3 regions of the Azohydromonas lata genome follow, and region 2 is predicted to be linked to each of the others. Evidence: predicted binding sites of a transcription regulator. Region 2 holds the regulator's gene; each other region holds the start of a gene.
What was found. The regulator FNR, encoded in region 2, switches genes on or off when oxygen is low (the NO sensors DNR and NnrR bind a similar motif). The targets are predictions, from matches to a motif close to TTGATNNNNATCAA.
Positions count from the first base shown of each region.

Region 1: a site for FNR is predicted at 2,359-2,372, ahead of cyoA (ubiquinol oxidase subunit II). Genes of this name have one in related genera too.
Region 3: a site for FNR is predicted at 2,662-2,675, ahead of SM757_RS27905 (universal stress protein). Genes of this name have one in related genera too.

Region 1 covers NZ_JAXOJX010000064.1:25,614-29,991, forward strand. The annotation lists gene cyoB (cytochrome o ubiquinol oxidase subunit I) at 1-1,167, opposite strand, end outside; gene cyoA (ubiquinol oxidase subunit II) at 1,231-2,298, opposite strand; gene SM757_RS27275 (MFS transporter) at 2,440-3,795, shown strand; gene SM757_RS27280 (hypothetical protein) at 3,908-4,378, opposite strand, start outside.
Region 2 covers NZ_JAXOJX010000056.1:34,981-39,358, reverse strand. The annotation lists gene hemN (oxygen-independent coproporphyrinogen III oxidase) at 1-1,334, opposite strand, end outside; gene fnr (fumarate/nitrate reduction transcriptional regulator Fnr) at 1,511-2,248, shown strand; gene SM757_RS26005 (hypothetical protein) at 2,330-2,608, opposite strand; gene SM757_RS26000 (hypothetical protein) at 2,676-2,963, opposite strand; gene ccoP (cytochrome-c oxidase, cbb3-type subunit III) at 3,213-4,136, opposite strand; gene SM757_RS25990 (cbb3-type cytochrome oxidase subunit 3) at 4,136-4,327, opposite strand; gene ccoO (cytochrome-c oxidase, cbb3-type subunit II) at 4,350-4,378, opposite strand, start outside.
Region 3 covers NZ_JAXOJX010000068.1:20,653-25,030, forward strand. The annotation lists gene SM757_RS27900 (bifunctional acetate--CoA ligase family protein/GNAT family N-acetyltransferase) at 1-2,589, opposite strand, end outside; gene SM757_RS27905 (universal stress protein) at 2,781-3,263, shown strand; gene SM757_RS27910 (AMP-binding protein) at 3,256-4,378, shown strand, end outside.

The DNA.
Region 1 (4,378 bases), on a different contig from region 2:
CTCGAAGGTGATGCGCCCGCGGTACATCGTGAACAGCCAGTTGAAAATCTTGGCCCCTGTCGGGATCGAGATGATCATCGTGGTGATGCCGAAGAACGAGTTGACGCTGGCGCCCGACCCCATGGTGAAGAAGTGGTGCAACCACACCAGGTAGGACAGCACCGTGATCACCACGGTGGCGTACACCATGGAGGCGTAGCCGAAGAGCTTCTTGCGGCAGAACGTGGCCGTGACTTCGGAGAAGATGCCGAAGGCCGGCAGCACCAGGATGTAGACCTCGGGGTGGCCCCAGATCCAGATCAGGTTCACGTACATCATGGGGTTGCCGCCCAGATCGTTCGTGAAGAAGTTGGTGCCCACGTAACGGTCCAAGGTCAGCAGCGCCAGCGTCGCGGTCAGCACGGGGAAGGAGACCACGATGAGGACGTTGGTGCACAGCGACGTCCAGGTGAAGATAGGCATCTTCATCAGCGTCATGCCCGGCGCGCGCATCTTGACGATGGTGGCGATCAGGTTGATGCCCGATAGCGTGGTCCCCACGCCGGCCACCTGCAAGGCCCAGAGGTAGTAGTCCACCCCCACGCCCGGACTGGCATCGATGCCCGACAGCGGCGGGAAGGCCAGCCAGCCGGTGCGGGCGAATTCGCCCACGAACAGCGAGGCCATGATCAGGCCCGCGCCGCCGGCGGTCATCCAGAAGCTGAAGTTGTTCAGGAAGGGGAAGGCCACGTCGCGCGCGCCGATCTGCAGCGGCACCACGTAGTTCATGAACCCGGTGACGAAGGGCATCGCCACGAAGAAGATCATGATCACGCCGTGCGCCGTGAACACCTGGTCGTAGTGGTGCGGCGGCAGGTAGCCCATGCTGTCGCCGAAGGACATGGCCTGGTGCGTGCGCATCATCAGGGCGTCGGCAAAGCCGCGAAGCAGCATCACCACGCCCAGGATCATGTACATGATGCCGATCTTCTTGTGGTCGATGCTGGTGACCCAGTCACGCCACAGCGGGCCCCACAGGCGGTATTTCGTCATCGCCAGCATGACCACCAGGCCGCCGAGGACGACGGCGGCAAAGGTGGCCAGCAGGATGGGTTCGTGCAGGGGAATGTCATCCCAGCCCAGGCGGCCGAGCAGCAGCCCGGCCTCTTCTCTTGGATCAGCAGTCATCTGGGGTCTTCCTGAAAAAGCGGGAAGCTTCGTCGCGTCTTGTGGTCTTGAGGGAGCGCTGCTTCAGGGCTGCGCGGTGGCGATGTAGCGCAGCGGATCGGCTTGGCCGTAGAGGTTGGTGGCGGTGCACAGGGAGGCCACGGCGGTGCGCTCGCCATCGCGCCAGGAGCGCTGCGTGACGCCGGCGATGCCGCCCTTGCCGCCGCCGCCGGCAGCGTCGATGGCCATCATCTGGTGCATGCACATCTTGGCGCTGTCCACGCAGCGGCCCACCACGGCGTCGAAGAGCTTGGCCTCGACCTGGCCGAAGCGGCGCACGGGCTCGCGCTCGCTGGGCTGCTCCAGCTTCAGGTAGGTCTCGCGGTTGAGCACCTGGCCCTTGCCTTCGCTGCGGTTGCGCTCGACCCAGGCGTTGAAGTCGGCGTCCGACAGGCCGTGGAACTTGAAGCGCATATAAGAGAAGCCGTCGCCGCTGTAGTTGGCCGACAGGCCCTGGTACTCGCCGGGCTGGTTGATCACGGCGTGGAGCTGGCTCTCCATGCCGGGCATGGCGTAGATCATTCCCGCCAGCGCCGGCACGTAGAAGGTGTTCATCACCGTGGAGGAGCTGATGTGGAAGCGAATGGGCCGGTCCACCGGGGCGGCCAGCTCATTGACCGTGGCCACGCCCTGCTCGGGGTAGATGAAGAGCCACTTCCAGTCCAGCGCCACGACCTGCACCACCAGCGGCTTGTGGTCCGCGGGCAGCGGGCGCTGCGCGTCGATGCGCTCCAGCGGGCGGAAGGGATCGAGCTTGTGGGTGCTGATCCAGGTCACCGCGCCCAGCGCGATGATGATGAGCAGCGGCGCGCCCCAGATCACCAGTTCCAGCCGCGTGGAGTGGTCCCAGTCGGGCGTATACGCCGCCTGGGCCTTGGCGCGGTAGCGCCAGGCGAACAGCAGCGTCAGCGCGATCACCGGGACGATGATCAGCAGCATCAGGTAGGTCGCCGTGCGGACAAGGTCCGCCTGCTGCGAGGCGATGTCGCCGGAGGGGTGCAACACCACCATGTTGCAGCCGCCCAGCATCAGGGCTAACAGCGAGAGCGCGGCAAGCCGCGGGGTGGTACGGTGAGGGAGCTTGGTGGTCATCGAGAACTTCCAGGCGGGCGCCGGGGAGGCTTTTGCGCAACGCGCGGGAATGTAGCCTGCTTGATGTGGGTCAACGATTGGACATATTGTCCCAGCACGGTCACTCATCTTTGCGCCATGACACATACCGCAGCCCCATCCATGAACCCGCTTTTGCGGCCGCAGCAACCGCCGATCCCGCCTCAGGGCTTCAGCGGCAAACCCGGGAATGCGACACCGGACCACACCGGCGTGGCGCCAGGCGACATCGCCGTCGGGGTGGTGGTTGGGCGGGCGTCGGAATATTTCGACTTCTTCGTCTTTGGCCTGGCGTGCGTGCTGGCCTTCCCGGCCGTGTACTTTCCGTTCGCCGAGAACCGCCTGGTCGGTACGCTTTACGGGTTCACGGTGTTCGCCCTGGCCTTCTTGGTGCGGCCGCTGGGCACGCTGCTGGGCATGGCCATACAGCGGCGCTTTGGCCGCAGCTACAAGCTGGGCGCGGCCATGCTGCTGCTGGGCACGGCCACGGCGGGCATCGCCTTCCTGCCGGACTTCCAGCGCCTGGGCATGTCAGCCGTGATCCTGCTGGCGGTGTTCCGCGTGATGCAGGGCATCGCGCTGGGCGCGACCTGGGACGGCCTGCCCTCGCTGCTGGCCATCAACGCGCCTGAGAACCGCCGCGGCTGGTACGCGATGCTTGGGCAGTTGGGCGCGCCGCTGGGCTTTCTCATCGCCGCGAGCCTCTTTGCCTTTCTGTGGAACAACCTCTCGACGCAGGACTTCGTGGAATGGGGCTGGCGCTTCCCCTTCTACGTGGCCTTCGCGATCAACGTGGTGGCCACGTTCGCGCGGCTGCGTCTGGTGGTGACGCACGAGTACGAGAGCGCGCTGCAGGCGCATGAGTTGGAGCCTTGCCGCGTGCGCGACCTGGCCAGCAGCGGCCAGGGCCAGGGCGCCAACATCTTCATCGGCGCCTTCGCGGCGCTGGCAAGCTTCGCCCTCTTCCACATCGTCACGGTGTTCCCGCTGTCGTGGATCATGCTGCGCACGCAGGAGTCCATTGGTAACTTCCTGGAGGTGCAGATCGTCGGCGCGCTGCTGGCCGCCGCGGCCATGCCGGTGTCCGGCCTCATCGCCAACCGCATCGGTCGGCGCAGCACGCTGGGCACGCTGGCGGTGCTGATCGGTATCTTCGGCTTCGCCGCGCCCTTCCTGCTGGGCGGCGACGCCAAGGGCCAGGCTGCCTTCGTCCTCGTGGGCTTCGTCCTGCTGGGCCTGTCCTACGGCCAGTCGTCGGGGTCGGTGACCTCCAACTTCCTGCCCCAGTTCCGCTATACCGGCGCGGCGCTGACGGCCGACACCGCCTGGCTCATCGGCGCGGCCTTCGCTCCGCTGGTGGCACTGGGCCTGTCGGAGCGCTTCGGCCTGGGCGCGGTCAGCTTCTACCTGCTCTCCGGCACGATCTGCACGCTGCTGGCGCTGCGGCTGAACAAGACGCTGGCGGCAGCCAGGGACTGAAGCTCACTTGAGAAGTGTCCGGTTCGCCGGACGCCCAACCAAAACGACAAAGCGGCCGGTGCCTCCCAGCACCGGCCGCTTCGCTTTGGGGCTCGCAAAACGAGCCGCAGCCTCAACGCGGCTTTGTAAAACCGCCTTCGACCCAGGCCGAGGCGCTGGCCGAGTTCAACTTGAAGTCAGGCCGCACGCGCACGCTGGCGAGCTCCTCGCCGAAGGCGTCGCGCGCCGACAGCACGGCATAGGGCTCGTATTCGTCCGGGACGATCTCCAGCGCCACGGTCACCGTGCCGTCCTCGCCGCTGACGGTGACGTTCTTGTTCAGCAGCGCATGGCGGTGCTGCTCGGCGCGGCGCAGCACCTCGCTGGCCGTCTTCACCAGCACGTTGAAGGCGTTGACGTCCAGCGGCTTGGGGTTCTTCTTGTCGCGGCCCATGGTCCACGGGCCCACCAGCGCGGGCTCGGACTCGCCGTCGCGCGTCATGGCCACGGCCCAGCCGTCGTCCTCCTCGTTCTTGACGACCTTGGCCGTCCAGCCGTTGTCGCGCCACAGCAGCGCCTCGTGCACGGACTCGGCCTCGTCGCC
Region 2 (4,378 bases):
ACGAAGTACCAGCCGCGCGGCGTCACCTGGATGGCGTCGGACTCCAGCTCTGCCAGGCCCATCTCCACCAGCGGCTTGAGCGACTCCAGCTCCGCGGCGAAGTACTCGCGCATGTTCACCAGGTGCGCCAGCTCGATGGACTCGAACTCCACGCGGCCCTGGCACATCAGCGCCATGATGACCGCCCGGCGCACGAGGTCATCGCGCGTGAGCGCCAGGCCACGGACGATGGGGAAATGCCCCTGGCGCACGGCGTCGTAATACTCCGGCAGCGTCTTGGCGTTCTGGCTGTACGTGGCGCCCATGCGGCCAATAGAGGACACGCCCAGGCCTATGAGGTCACAGTCCGGCTGCGTGCTGTAGCCCTGGAAGTTGCGGTGCAGCCGTCCCTGGCGCTTGGCCGCAGCCAGGGTGTCGCCGGGCAGCGCGAAGTGGTCCATGCCGATGTAGGTGTAGCCAAAACCCAGGAAGCCCTGGATGGCGCCACCGAGCATCTGCACGCGGTCGCCCGGCGGCGGCAGTTGCTCGGGGTCTATGCGGCGCTGCGGCTTGAAGCGCTGGGGCAGGTGCGCGTAGGCATACAGCGCGATGCGGTCCGGCCGCAGCTCGCCCACCAGCTCCACCGTGCGGGCGAAGGACGCGGGCGTTTGCTTGGGCAGTCCGTAGATCAGGTCCACGTTCAGCGACTCGAAGCCCAGTGCGCGGGCGCTGACCACCAGCTCGTGCACGCTCTCGAAAGACTGCACCCGGTGCACGGCCTTCTGCACCTCGGGATCGAAGTCCTGCACGCCGAAGCTCAGGCGGTTGAAGCCCATGCGGGCCAGGTTCTGCAGCCGCTCGGTGGTGACCGTGCGCGGATCCACCTCGATGGAGATCTCCGCACCCGGCGCAATGCGGAAGGCCGAACGCATGGCCGCCATCAGGCGCTCGATCTCGGCGTCGGACAGGAAGGTCGGCGAGCCGCCGCCGAAATGCAGCTGCGACACCGACTGGCCCTTGCCCAGCACCGCCACGTGCAGGCCGATCTCGGCTTCCAGAGCCTGGATGTACTCCTCGGCCCGCTCGTGATGCTTGGTAATGACCTTGTTGCAGGCGCAGTAGTAGCAGACCGACTCGCAGAACGGGATATGGACGTAAAGGGACAGCGGGGGCGTGCCGCCCACCGTGGCGCCTTGTGCGCGTTGCTCCAGGGCCTGTGCGTACTCCACCGGTCCAAACGCCTCGACGAAGCGGTCCGCGGTTGGATAGGAGGTGTAGCGAGGCCCCGGCACGTCCAGTCGCTGGAGCAAGCTTTCGGTCAGGATGGGCCCGGGGGCGGATGTATCGCGTAGCATGGCGACACTTTGCCAAACCCGGGACACAAGAGCTTGATGTGCCTCAAGTCGGCAAGTTGAGGCGCCGCCAAGAATGGCGCCAGTGATTGAGGCATATCATGTTGAAGACCGCTGACTCTCCTGAAGAAACCTGCGCCCAGGCGGCCGGATGTGCCGCCACGGCATCGCGATGCAACATGAACAGCACTCTGCCGCCCATTCGCTCTGAACCTTTCAAGGTCGCCTGCTCCAGTTGCAACCTGCGTGAGCTGTGCCTGCCGGTGGGCCTGTCGCGCACGGACCTGGAGCAGCTGGACACCATGGTGGCCACGCGGCGCTCGGTGGTGCGCGGTGACACGCTGTTCCGCGCCGGCGACGTCTTCCAGTCGCTCTACGCGGTGCGCACGGGCTTCTTCAAAACCTGCGTCTCGGCTGAGGATGGCCGCGATCAGGTCACGGGCTTCCAAATGGCCGGCGAGTTGCTGGGCCTGGATGGCATCGGCAGCGACCGCCACACGGTGGACGCCGTGGCGCTGGAAGATTCCCAGGTCTGCGTCATCCACTACGGCCAGCTCGAAGAGCTCTCGCGCGAGTTCTCTGACCTGCAGCGCCAGCTTCACAAGATCATGAGCCGTGAAATAGTTCGCGATCATGGCGTCATGCTGCTGTTGGGCAGCATGCGCGCCGAAGAGCGCCTGGCGGCCTTTCTGCTGAACCTCACGCAGCGCCTTCAGGCACGCGGTTTCTCAGCCTCCTCGCTCATCCTGCGCATGACGCGCGAGGAAATCGGCAGCTACCTGGGCCTGAAGCTGGAAACGGTGAGCCGCACCTTCTCCAAGTTCCAGGAAGAAGGCCTGCTCGAAGTGAAGCAGCGCCAGATTCGCATCGTGAACCAGGACGGCCTGCAAAAGCTGGTCAACGGCGCCGCCTGCTGACGGCCCGCCCTACGGCTTCAAATAAAAATGGCGCCCGCGGGCGCCATTTTTGTTGCCGTCTTCGGCCGTGGAAACGGTCTTTCAGTGGCCATGGACGCCGTGCATGTGGCCGGCGTCGATCGCGTTGGGCGGGGTACCCAGCCAGTGGCCCAGGGCGCCGGCCGCGGCGATCACGGCCCAGAACAGGAAGAAGGCCAGCGAGTACACGCCGGTAGGCGTGAGCTCGGCCGGTATGGCACCGGCACCGAGCAGGTCGTGCGGATCCACCAGCGCGAACACCAGCATCTCCAGCACCGCGGCCATCAGGAACGAAGGCCAGGCCACCAGCATCACCGCTTGGGCACGAGGGGTTGTCGTCATGTCGATCACCTCCTGGCGGCCATTCTTGCGCGCGGCCGCCCTGCCCCGTCCTAGCGTTGACCCGGAGCTAGCGTTGAGCCGAAGAGGCTCCGACTGCGGCGGCTTCGGCAGCTGCCTTGTTGCGCGCCTCTATGGCGGGGCGCATGTCGCCTGAGGAATCTTCCGCGGGCTGCTGCGACTGCGGCGCCGCGCCGGAGCCTATGACCACGTCCGCTCCACGGATGGCGATGACGGCGGTGACGAGGGCCGCCACCACCACGGCCAACGGGCCACCCACCACCAGCCACATCATGCGCACGCGCCACCACGGCACGCGCTGGCCATTGCCGGCCTGTTTGTCGGTCTTGCGGTCCATCAGGGAATACTGCCTCGGTTCACGGGCACCGCGCCGGCCGGAGGGCCGACACGGCACGACGAACGTGGAAATGAAAACAGAGGGAGCACGGCGCGGGCCCGAGCCGTCAAGCCGCCCCAGGCCCATGCCGCCGCCCCCAAAAGACATCGCGCGCCAGAGCCGAAACCGGCTTGGCGCGCGCTTTTTCCTTTGGTTTGGCGGGGTGGCCGCTTATGCGGACATGAGCCCCCCGCCAAACACCGCTGGCGATTACTGCGCCGGCGTGGCGGCGCCGCCCTTGTTGGACAGGCTCCACACATAGGCAGCCAGCACGTGGATCTGCTCGGGGTTCAGGCGCGAAGCATGGGCCGGCATGACGTTGGTCTTGCCGTTGTTGACCATGTTCATGATCGCCTGCTCGCCCCAGCCGTGCAGCCAGACCTTGTCGGTCAGGTTGGGAGCGCCCATGGCCTGGTTGCCCTTGCCGTCGGCGCCGTGGCAGGCCGCGCACACGGTGGTGAACTTCTCCTTGCCCAGTTGGGCGTAGACCGCGTTATGCGGGCTGCCGGAGAGGCTCAGCACGTAGTTGGCAACGTTGCGCACGTTCTCGCCACCGCCGATGGCTTCGGCCATCGGGGGCATCATGCCCTGGCGGCCACCGGTGATGGTCTGCTTGATGGTGTCGTGCGAGCCGCCATACAGCCAGTCGGTGTCGGTCAGGTTGGGGAAGCCCTTGCCGCCGCGGGCATCCGAGCCGTGGCAACCGGCGCAGGTGTTGACGAACAGGCGCTCGCCGATGCCCATGGCCGCCGGGTCCTGAGCAAGCTGCTCGGCCGTCATGGTCACGTACTTGGCGTAGACCGGCGCCATGGCGGCGCGGGCCTTCTCCTGCTCGGCCTCGTACTGGCCACGGCTGGACCAGTTGAAGGCGCCCTGGCTGGAACCCAGGCCCGGATACAGGGCCAGGTACACCGCGGCGAAGATCACCGTGATGATGAACAGCCACAGCCACCAGCGCGGCAGCGGGTTGTTCAGTTCGCGCAGGTCCTCGTCCCAGATATGGCCGGTCGTGTTGTCGGCAGCCATGGGCTTGGTTTTGCTGGCCACCATCAGGACGAACAGGCAGAACGCCAGGCCGCCCACCACAATGGCGATCACGTACCAGGACCAGCCACTGTTGAAGAAATCACTCATTACTTACTCCCTTGGAAGCGGGCCGCGGCCGCAGCGACGGGCTCGTCATCCTCATCAATGAAGGGCAGTTGTGCCGCCGCGTCATGTTGGGAAAGCTGACGCTTGCTCCAGGTCCACAGCGCGAGGCCGATGAACAGCACGAAGCTGAACAAGGTCACGACGCTGCGCAGGACGTTGATGTCGAAGTCCATCGCTTTGGCTCCGGGGTCTGGTTTACTTCAGCGCGGTGCCCAGCACCTGGA
Region 3 (4,378 bases), on a different contig from region 2:
CTTGCCCAGGCCGCGCATGGCATCGTTTTCCTCCAGCACCACTGCCACCACGCGGCGCGTGCCCTGGCTGCGCAGGTAGGCGATGAGCTTTTCCATCAGCAGCAGCCCCAGCCCGGTGTGCTTGAGGTCCGAGCGCACCAGCACGCCGAATTCGGCCTCGTCGTTGTCCGGGTCGGCCACGGCGCGGGCCACGCCCAGGGTGTGCTCGCCGCCCTCGGGGTTGGGCTCGGCGGCGATGAAGGCCATCTCGCGCGCGTAGTCGATCTGCGTGAGCCGCGCCAGCTCCGAGCGCTCGATGCTGCGGCGGCTGTAGAACACGCGCATGCGGATGTCCTCCGCGGACACGCGCGAGAGAAAGGCCAGGTGCTGCGCCTCGTCCTCCGGCCGGATCGGCCGCAGCGTGATCTCCTTGCCTTGCCAGGCCACCGTTTCCACCAGTTGCGACGGGTAGGGGCGGATGGCGAAGTTGGCCTCGCCGGCCGGGCAGGCGGCGCTGGCGCGAATGCGCGCATCCAGCGCCACCACGCCCGCCGGGCTGGCGATGAGCGGGTTGATGTCCAGCTCCGCGATCTCCGGCACGTCGGCCAGCAGTTGCGACACCGTCACCAGCACGCCGTAGAGCGCCTGGTGGTCCACGGCCGAGGTGTCGCGCCAGGCGCCCAGGAGTTTTGACACCCGCGTGCGCCCAACCAGCGAGCGCGCCAGCGGCTCGTTGAGTGGGGGCAGGCCCACGGCGCGGTCGGCCAGCACCTCCACCGCCGTGCCGCCGTGGCCGAACAGCACCACCGGGCCGAACATCGGGTCTATCGTGGTGCCCACGATCAGCTCGCGCCCGTGCGAGAGCTTGACCATCTGCTGCACCGAAAAGCCCAGGAGGGTCGCGTCCGGCCGCCGCGTGCGCACGCGCAGCAGCATGGCGGCGGCGGCCTCGCGCACCTCCTCGGCCGTGTCCAGGTTGAGCACCACGCCGCCCACGTCGGACTTGTGCGAGATCTGCAGCGACAGGATTTTCAGGACCACCGGGAAGCCGATGCGCTGCGCCGCCTCGGCCGCCGCCTCCGGGTCCGGCGCCGTGCTGGTCGTGGCCGCCACCGGAATGCCGCAGGCCGTCAGCACCGCCTTGGCCTCGGGCTCCGTCAGCATCTCGCGCCCGGCGGCCAGCGCTTGGCGCACCAGGGCGCGGGCACGCGCCGTGTCCACGGCCGGCAGCGGGCACAGCGTGGTGGGCGCTTCCATGAGCTGCGCCTGGTTGCGCGCGTAGTCCACGCCCAGCGCGAAGGCACGCACGGCCTGCTCCGGCGTGTCGAAGCTGGGCAGCCCCGCGTCGTGGAAGGCCTGGCGCGCCTCGGCCACGCCCGCTTGGCCCATCCAGCAGCTCAGCAGCCGCGGCGGCATGCGCTTGAGCAGCGGCACCAGCGCGTGCGCGATCTCGGCGCTGGGGACGATGGCCGTGGGCGCGTGTATGAACAGCACCGCCGGCTGAGCCGGGTCCGCGGCCAGCGCCTCCAGCGTGGCCACGTAGCGCTCCACGGGCGCGTCGCCGATCAGGTCCACCGGGTTGCCGTGCGACCAGTTGGCGGGCAGGTGTTCATCGAGCCGCGCCATCGTCTGGCCGGCCAGGGTGCAGAGCTTGACGCCCGCGTCAGCCGCGGCGTCGGCCGCCATCACGCCGGCGCCGCCGCCGTTGGTGACGATGACGAGCTCCTCGCCGCGCCGCCCGCGAAAGCGCGAGAGCGTCTCCGCGGCGATGAACAGCTCCTGCAGCGTGCTCACCCGCAGCATGCCGGCGCGGGCGATGGCCGCGTCGAACACCAGGTCCGAGCCCGCGAGCGCCCCCGTGTGCGAGGCCGCGGCCGCCTGCCCCGCGCTGGAGCGCCCGGCTTTCACCACGATCACCGGCTTGTTGCGCGCCGCCGCGCGCGCGGCGGACATGAACTTGCGCGGCGCGCTCACCGATTCGATGTAGAGCAGGATGGCGCGCGTGTGGGGGTCGCTGGCCAGGAAGTCCAGCATGTCGCCGAAGTCCACGTCCGCGCCTTCGCCCAGCGAGACGAAGTGCGAGAAGCCGATGCCGTTGGCCCGCGACCAGTCCAGCATGGCCGTCATCAGCGCGCCGGACTGCGACACCAGCGCCAGCTCGCCAGGCAGCGCGTCCACGTGCGCGAAGCTGGCGTTCAGGCCCAGCCGCGGCGTCAGCAGTCCAATGCAGTTGGGCCCCAGGATGCGCATGAGGTAGGGCCGCGCGGCGTCCAGCATGTCCTGACGCTGCGCCGCGCTGAGCCCGGCCGTCATCACCACTGCGGCGCGCGTGCCCGCGCGGCCGAGCTCGCTGATCAGCTTGGGCACGGTGGCCGGCGGCGTGCAGATGACGGCCAGGTCCGGCGGCTGCGGCAGCTCGGCCACGTGCGCCACCGCGCGCTGGCCGTCGAGCTCGCGCCGGCGCAGGTTCACGGCGTACACCGGCCCCTCGAAGCGGCCGGCGCGCAGGTTGCGCCACACCGTGGCGCCGACGCTGCGCGGCCGGTCGGACGCACCGATCACGGCCACCGAGGCCGGCTCGAACAGAAAGTCCAGGTTGCGGATACTCATGGGTTTTTATGTTGGGTCGGCGGGCGTGAAGGTTCCCTTGGCCAGCGTGCCCGGTCGCCACTGCCGTGGCGCTTGAGCCAGATCAACGCCCCCGGCTTTGAGGGCTTGGCGCTTCGGGTCTAAAGTGACCTGGGGGCCGTGCGTGCCAAGGCGCGGCCGGCCCGCCGACAACGAAGGAAAGGAGACGGTCGATGAAAATCCTGCTGCCCGTGGACGGCTCGGCCCTGGCATTGGACGCCGTGCAGCACGCGCTGCGCCTGGCGCGTGAAGGTCTGCGTGCCAGCTTCGTGCTGGCCAACGTGCAGGAGCCCACGACCCTCTACGAAATGATGACGGTGCACGACGCCGAGGCCCTGCGCCGCATGGCCGAGGGCGCCGCCGCCCACGCGCTGGAGCCGGCGCAAGCGCTGCTGCAGAACGCGGGCGTGGAGTACGAGGTGGTGGTGGGCCATGGCGACGCGGCGCACACGCTGCTGGACCTGGCCGAGGAGCAGCAGTGCGAGGCCATCGTGATGAGCGCGCGCGGCGTAGGCGGCTTCGCCGCCACGCTGGGCTCGGTCTCGCGCACCGTGCTGCACGACGGCACGCTGCCCGTGACCATCGTCCGCCACGCCGAACCCGAAGCTGTTGAAGGAGACGACTTGCAAGACGACCTGGAGGCCGCCGGTGGCTGATTCCGCAATGGGTGGCGGCGCGCCGATGTTCGACCTGCTGCGCGCCGGCGCCACCGCCTGGGACGTGGTCAGCGGCTCGCGCGCCGATGCCGCCATGCTGGCGCAGCGCCAGCGCCAGCACCTGGCCGAGCTGCTGCGTTCGGCCCAAGCGCATTCCCCCTGGTACGCCAGCCAGTTGCCCGCCGACGCGGCGCGGCTGCCGCTCACGGCGCTGCCCGTCCAGCGCCGCCGCGAGCTGATGCGCCACTTCAACGACTGGGTCTGCGACCGCCAGGTGCGCCGCGCCGACGTGGACGCCTTCGTCCACGACGCCGGCCGCATGGCCCAGCCCTTCATGGGCCGCTACACCATCTGGGAAAGCTCGGGCACCAGCGGCGAGCCCGGCATCTTTTTGCAGGACGCCTCCGCCATGGCCGTGTACGACTCGCTGGAGTCGCTGCGCTACGGCAACGCCTCGCCCTCCTGGACCTGGCCCATGCCGCTGGGCTTGGGCGAGCGCATCGCCTTCGTCGGCGCCACGGACGGCCACTTCGCCTCCTGCGTGAGCGTGCAGCGGCTGCGCCAGCGCCACCCCTGGATGACGCCCAACCTGCAGGTCTTCTCCATCCTGCAGCCGGTGGACACGCTGGTGCGCGCGCTCAACGAATGGCGGCCCAGCATCATCGCCACCTATCCCACCGCCGCGGCGCTGCTGGCCGAGCAGGCGCAGACCGGCGCGCTGCGCATCGCCCCGCGCGAGATCTGGACCGGCGGCGAGACCCTGGAGCCCGCGCTGCGCCGCCACGTGCAGCAGGTGTTCGACTGCCGCATGCGCAACAGCTACGGCGCCTCGGAGTTCCTGGCCATGGGCTGGGAGTGCGAGCACGGCGCCATGCACCTCAACAGCGACTGGGTGATTCTGGAGCCCGTGGACGACGACTACCGGCCCGTGCCGCCGGGCCAGCAATCCACCCGCGTGCTGCTGACCAACCTGGCCAACAAGGTGCAGCCGCTCATCCGCTACGAGCTGGAAGACCAGATCACCTTCAGCCCGCACCCCTGTGCCTGCGGCAGCGCGCTGCCCGTGATCCACATCGACGGCCGCGGCGACGACCTGCTGCGCATGGACGCCCGCA